Regions from separate parts of the Zhongshania arctica genome, predicted to be linked through region 1. Evidence: predicted binding sites of a transcription regulator. Region 1 holds the regulator's gene; each other region holds the start of a gene.
What was found. The regulator LexA, encoded in region 1, represses DNA repair genes until DNA is damaged. The targets are predictions, from matches to a motif close to ACTGTNTNTANANACAGT.
Positions count from the first base shown of each region.

Region 2: the regulator LexA is predicted to act here: its motif matches at 1,343-1,360, upstream of dinB (DNA polymerase IV).
Region 3: the regulator LexA is predicted to act here: its motif matches at 944-961, upstream of imuA (translesion DNA synthesis-associated protein ImuA).

Region 1 is NZ_JBFRYB010000001.1:2,468,797-2,471,118, reverse strand. Features, by position in the region: gene AB4875_RS11270 (hypothetical protein) at 1-269, shown strand, start outside; gene AB4875_RS11265 (hypothetical protein) at 356-622, shown strand; gene AB4875_RS11260 (hypothetical protein) at 629-1,045, opposite strand; gene lexA (transcriptional repressor LexA) at 1,051-1,653, opposite strand; gene AB4875_RS11250 (DUF6763 family protein) at 1,835-2,152, opposite strand.
Region 2 is NZ_JBFRYB010000001.1:2,834,428-2,836,749, reverse strand. Features, by position in the region: gene AB4875_RS12930 (hypothetical protein) at 1-410, opposite strand, end outside; gene AB4875_RS12925 (DUF1244 domain-containing protein) at 534-830, shown strand; gene AB4875_RS12920 (hypothetical protein) at 860-1,261, opposite strand; gene dinB (DNA polymerase IV) at 1,391-2,322, shown strand, end outside.
Region 3 is NZ_JBFRYB010000001.1:1,603,419-1,605,740, forward strand. Features, by position in the region: gene AB4875_RS07240 (Y-family DNA polymerase) at 1-91, opposite strand, end outside; gene imuA (translesion DNA synthesis-associated protein ImuA) at 91-912, opposite strand; gene AB4875_RS07250 (AraC family transcriptional regulator) at 1,154-2,179, opposite strand.

The sequences.
Region 1 (2,322 bases):
CGGTTCCGCAGGGCGTGTTTAAAGCGGCTTCTTTTGCGGGGCAGGACTTGCCGCCAGAGATAATAGAACTGGCTGATAGAGAAACCTATACGGGTTGGCTTAAATCCATCGTTGATTATCCGTTTTTACAGACCACCTCTGCATCACCCGCTGGGGTCATTGCTAGTGATGCAAGCGGTACCGGGCGAGTTAATGTGGATTTTGCGGAATGCCTTACTGAATTGAAGTCTTTGATTGCCCGTCACCGCGCCACCTTAATGGAATATTGATGGGTTGGCGTGAGGCTGGGCGGGTTTGATACAATAGGTGGTCATAGCCACCGCGTTGGCCTTAGCGCCTTATCAAGGATATTTTAGTGTTGTCATATTTAGAACTCGTCGAACTTGCAAACGGAGATATCGTCTTACAGCGATCAGAAGGTGATGAAAATCCGCTGGTAACGATTAAATTCTCAAAAGAAACCCGAGAACACATTGTTGGTTCGGTGCTAGACGTTGCACGGGCTATGGTGCAAGCGGGGATTGAGGCTGCAGCGACCTCGGCTGAAGATGATGGCTTTATAGACGACGAAGATCTCGATGATGAGGACGATCAAGGGCCAGACGCCAAGACCGTCCACTAACAGAGGCTAGGATTGCATAAAAATAACAAGGCATTCGGCTGAGCCCGCTAGGGCTGCAACTTCCAGAGCTTGTCGCTCATCATCTCTAAGTGGTCTTTCCAGTAAAATAGCGACGGTATGACTTTTACCGCGCTCTAATGCTCTTATCGCAATTTCACTCAGATCACGGGTACTGTTAGACACTACTTGCAGGATTTTTTGGCCGTGCTGATGTATATCCGCGTTTAACAGCGGGCGCAATGGCCTATCAGCAACCCAGCACAACCAGCGCTCATCAGAGTTGCCACTTAGCTCGATCATCATGGCGGCAAGCATGGGCCTAGACAAATGCGCGTCGCTGCGCATTGCTATTTCGGTGACCTGTCCTCCGCCCGCTATTGGTAGGGGATTGTAATGTAAGGGCATTTGTTCGAGGCATGACATAATTCTTAACTCCCGCGCCGTAAAATACCAACACTTAGGCCTTCGATTGCAAAGTCTTGCTCTCGGAGGTCCACGTCAATTGGTGGGTAATCAGGATTCTCAGCAAGTAGTGAGATATGGAATTTGCTTTTTTGCTGTTTGAAACGCTTGACCGTGACTTCATTGTCGATTCGTGCAACAACGATTTGACCATTGCGAACAGTATTAGTCCGATGCACAGCGAGAAGGTCGTCATCGAAAATACCTGCGTTGATCATACTGTCCCCTTTAACCCTGAGAAAATAATCAGCGCTTGGGGAAAAGATGGATCCAGGCATGTCGCAGTAATCTTCAATATGGGCTTCGGCGAGAATAGGGCTACCGGCCGCAACTCGACCAATAATAGGTAGACCAAGATTCTCGGGTAGCCTAATACCGCGTGAAGCACCGGCGATAATCTCGATGGACCCCTTGCGCGCCAACGCTTTGAGATGCTCTTCAGCGGCATTGGGTGACTTAAATCCTAGCTGTTTGGCAATCTCGGCTCTGGTCGGCGGATAGCCGGTTTCGCCGATATGGTCTTTGATTAACTGGAGGACTTCACTCTGTCTGGCGGTCAATTTTTCCATAGTGTTGGCATCTGGTTACTTATACAGTAACTGGCATTATATACAGTATTATTTGGATGGCAATAGGCATTGCTAATTTGGAATATGGAAGGCCGAAAACAAAAAAACCTGCCGTAGCAGGTTGGAGAAGAGTGCGAGACCTCGCTTTGATAATTCTTCGTCGGCGCTATGCCGACCGGTATTAATACTCGTCGGTTATGCCATTTACGATATCTGATTCAATTTCTGACAATGGGTTCCATCTCTCGGGGACCATGGTGTCATCTAAGAATCGGTAATCGTCATCGCTTAATTCAAATGCGTTTCGCCAATCTTCGGGTTCTTCCACCATATCTAAATTGAGCAGATCCCAACTATCCATATCGTATTGACTGAGCTCGCCGTCTATTAGCTGGGCTTCTACTGAATCGCTGTCGTCGTCGACGGCGACTACTTCAAATAGTTGGCCGGTCTCAATTTCCTTGTACCAACAACCAACTTGGGGTCTTATTGTCGCCATGATTTTTACCTCGGTTGATCTACGCTTTCCAAACTAACACCTAGCGATTTGCTGTCCAGTAGGTATTTTTCGCAGTTAGTTTCAGCGCGAGCTGGGGTTTTAGCTCAGTCTTCAATACAATTGGCTTTATATTCAGCCGCATAGATGATCTTTTTGATCTTATTTTGTGT
Region 2 (2,322 bases), 370 kb from region 1:
GCCGCCTTGGTTTTACTATCGAAATTCTTGGCGGCGTCTTGTGCGGCTTTAGCAAGTGCTTTGGCGCGTTGGTAGTCGCTCTTGAGTTCTGCCAGCTGATTCTTTGCCATAATCATAACGGCCTTGGCGTCTAGCTCAAGCTCTTTTGCACCATCGACAGCCGAGTGGGCTCTATCCACCTGCTTTTGAATACGGCTATCCATTTTTGCTTTGGCTTTTTTCTGCAGTTCACCCAGTTTAGCTTGTTCTGCTTTTAATTTTTCGCGGGCTTTTTCTGCCTGCGCTTTCGCTTTGTCAATCGCTTTATGGGCGTCTGCCATCAAGCGATCACGTAGCTGTTCAACTTTGGATTCTAGTGATTCAATTTCTTTACGGATCAATGCAACCGGATCCATTTTTTTATTTGTCATATCAGCGAGCCTCGGTAAGCGTTTTATGGTCATCAATCGACGAACTTCAGTACTTGCAACAGTGATAACATAGCAAACTTTGCGATAATGCACAGCGAAACTTTAAATTATTGGGGCAAAATTATGGATAAAGCACAAACTGATGCTATAGAGGCGGCAGTATTTCGTCGTTTACTAGCGCACTTAGATGATCGTAAAGATGTTCAGAATATTGACCTAATGAATCTCGCGGGATTTTGTCGCAACTGTTTGTCTAAGTGGTATGTCGCGGCAGCGGGTGATGAGGGCGTCGGTGTGGATTACGACGCAGCCCGCGAGCGTGTTTATGGTATGCCTTATTCGCAATGGAAGGCCGAGTTTCAGGCGGAAGCCAGCGCCGATCAATTAGCGGGCTTCGCTAAAAATAAGCCAGAGGAATAACTGATTTATTGGCGCCGGTTTTTAGCGACTTAAAAGCCGCCGTTGGGAATGAAACGATTGTCGGTATTGTTGCGGATCCATATCAGCATGTCGCGATCTAGCTTTTCGCCACGGCTACGTAAAACTTTGTTGAGCCAGATTGCCGGTGATTCTTTGCCGGCATCCCAGCCGTTGATGAGTTTTTCTGCACGAGTGAAAAAACGGATTAAGGCAATAATATCGTCATTGCTGAGGTCAGCGGTCGCCGTTTGCCAGTGGGATTGGGATACCCGCATAAACACGCTGTAGCGTTGCTGTTCGTCATCCGTAAACGGCGCGGGTAATTCTTCGAGTCGATCTTCCGTACTAATAACAACGCAGCGTTGCAACCACTGCAGATCTATCGAGAGTTCGCTCTTTTCGTTTTCGGGTGTCCAACTGCCAATTGCCATCTTTCACTATCCACTTTGCCAAGAATGTTGCCAGTATAGCGCACAATCAAGGGTGACTTACGCGATGGTATTTGCTATTTTGCTGGCTATTCATACAGTTGTGTATGTAGGCCTGATGGGTGGTGGTTCTTGCGCAAGATTATTCACTGTGACTGTGATTGCTTTTATGCCTCGGTGGAGTTGAGAGACGACCCAAGCTTAAAAGATCATCCGGTTGCGGTAGGGGGGGCTGCGGAGCGCCGAGGCGTTGTTGCAACGTGTAATTATGAAGCGCGAGCCTTCGGTATTCATTCTGCAATGCCGACTGCCAGTGCATTGCGGCGCTGTCCTAATCTGATCGTTCTCGCTCCCAGTATGGAGAAGTATCGTGAAGTTGCGCTGCAAATAAGGGCGATTTTTAGCCGCTACACCGAACATATTGAGCCCTTGTCACTCGATGAGGCTTACCTTGATGTTAGCAATTGTGATCTTTTCCAAGGCAGTGCAACACGTATTGCGCAAGCAATACGTCAGCAGGTGCGCGATGAGGTGGGTATTACTATTTCAGCGGGTGTTGCGCCCAATAAGTTTTTAGCCAAGGTGGCGAGTGATTGGGATAAACCCGATGGCTTGACCGTCATTACACCCGCTCAAGTTGATGAGTTTGTGCTGAGTCTACCGGTGAGCAAAATACACGGTGTGGGTAAGGTGATGGCCGCCCGCATGGCGGAGCACGCGATTTTTTCCTGCGCTGATTTACGGTGCCGATCTCTGGAAGAGTTACTGACTTTGTTCGGTAAGTTTGGCCATCAGTTATATGACTACGCGCGCGGGATTGATCAGCGTCCGGTTAAAGCGCACCGAGAGCGTAAATCGCTCAGTGTTGAAACCACCTTCGCACAAGATATTGACGGTGTCGATGCTGCAAAAAATAAGATATCCGCTTTATTTGATGAGCTTGAGAAAAGGTTACTTCGGCTTGGTGATAAGCGATTCAGTGGCATTTTTGTAAAGTTGAAGTCGGCTGAGTTTCGCCAAACCACAATTGATCGCCGTCATGAGGGTGATTTAAGGGCAGAGCT
Region 3 (2,322 bases), 870 kb from region 1:
TGTTATTTGTTAGTGCCAACATACCCGCTGAGCGGCTTTCGCTGATGGCGTCTAATGGCAGCTCTGGTAGCCTCAGGCACAACCACAGCATTAGTGCGACTGCTCTTTGCTGGCAGTGGTGGAGAGCTTTGTGACATCGTCTTGCTGTGGGGCGGCGAATATAGCGGCCTTGCCGGTTTTGCTTAAGAGACTAATTTTACGCAGGGCTTGGCGTTGAGGTGGCAGAGCCGGTGTAGTGTTATATACCGGCCAGCTGGCGGCGGCGCTCTGCTGTAAAAACAGCGCGGGCGGCCGAGCTAATTGCAGCTGCTGTCCGGCATGGCCCCCCTGCTGCTTTATCACATTAATCTGCAGGGCTTGGTTTGCGGCAGCTAACTGTAGCCGTAGCGGTGCGGGAGATATTTGTTGTGCAAAGACGGAGGGGCGAAAATGGATATGCCAGCATTGCCCTTCCAGCGCGGCAATATGCAGACGTCGCAGCTGTCGATCATTGAGATCCGCGCCGCTAAACCAGCTCAATACAGCGGCATAGGCGCCACTGCGGAGTAGCTCTTCGGCCGCCCACAGCTGGTCGCTCAAGGTTTTGGGTCTCACCAGTAACTGCTTATTTACAGCTAGTCCCTGTTCAGCCAAGGCTGGGGTATAAGGTAAAAACGGCGGGTTTAGCCACGCCATGGCTCGATCTTCAAGGCGCTCACGCAAGGCGGGCATAAGCAGCCACAACTCGCCAATGCCATAATCACCCAGCAACTCGGTAGAGCCACTGCGCGGCCAGCCACCAATGTGTAGGGCCGCATCTAAGGCTCTAAACCCAGTGCAGAGGCGATCACCGACCGCCACCCTAGGGCGGAGTTGCTGGCCTCGCCAGAGCTTGCGCTCATCGAGTAATTGGTCAAGGGAGTGAGTTTTCATATTGCCGCTAAAAATACGTCAGCAGGAGATTGCTGTATGTATATACAGTATATTAAGTGAGGCAAATGTCAATGTTGAGATTTGCATTCTCATGGAGTTTGAGCTTGTGGGCTTTGAATAGCGGGGGCTGAGCTCGGCTATAAAATATTACGACGTCGCTGATTTATGCTAAACAGCTAGATATATCTATTTGTTGTGGCTTGTATATTTTCTTAATGATTCTCATCAGCTTATTTAACCATTATTGGTCTTTCCAAATATTCGGGTTTTGTCTTATTTCTGCAAACAAGGAGCTTGGAGATTTTCCAAACCAACGTCGGCATGCATGGCTTAGTGAGCTTTGTTCTTTGTATCCGAGTAACGCAGCAATCTGCGATAGCTGCATATGATTTTCTTCTAAATAGATAATAAATAGCTCTTTTCTCACATCATCAAGTAAATCATTAAACTTAATTTCTTCCTCTTCAAGTTTACGTTGCATGGTACGAAGACTAACGGCGTATTTATCCGCGATGATTTTAAGCTTGCAACTTCCGGTGGGGAGTAAAGAGCGAATAGAAGCGCGGACCTGCTCCTCTAGCGTGGAGTCGCCTCGGGGAGTCATCTGTTCGATGTAATCGGCCAGTACTTCTTTTGTCTTCGGATCATTCATTGCAAGTTTTTTACGTAAATCGTCTAGCCGCATATCTAAACTATTAAATTCTTGCCCAAAATAAACAGGACAGCCAAAAAAGCGGCGATAGTGATTTATTGGTAGCAGGGGGCTGTGGCTGAAGTGAATTGAGTGTGGGCGAGATTGACTTCCCGTCAGTATTTGTAAGTGGCGGGCACCAACCCCAATACCCCATTCCAAAAATTGCCGAGATCGACCTGCTCTAGTTTCTTGGAGCTCGTAAATCAGACTGTCGGCATTATTGTTAAGTGGCTGAATTCCTAGTTTTATCGCGGGCAAAAAAACGTGCAGATATTTGATAATAGCACTTACGGCTTCCTGGCCATTTTCGCAGTGTTTTGCGATCAGGGCGACGGGCCCCAAGGTTCCTGGGCCTATCTCGTATCCTAGGCGAAGGCCGAAATCAGGAACGCCTAGTTCGTCGGCACAAGCTTCAAGTAGTTTTATAAAGGTGGCGCTGGGTAGCGTTGCGTCTTCATTTTCTAATTGTCGCGGTGATATCTGGAATTGCTGCAGTAGAGCGCGTGAATTACCCCCTAATTTATCTACCATCTCTGGTAGACCATGTAATGTCCACGCGCGCATATATCCCATGAGAGTCTCCTTAATCTAGCGAGTGTCATTTTTTATTGAGCTAGATTTGGCATTGTATAACAAACAGTTGGCGGGCAAAAACAAGTTATTCGCCTGTGAAATCCATATGGTGTAGTTATGCAGGATATAGCGGCATATGCCAT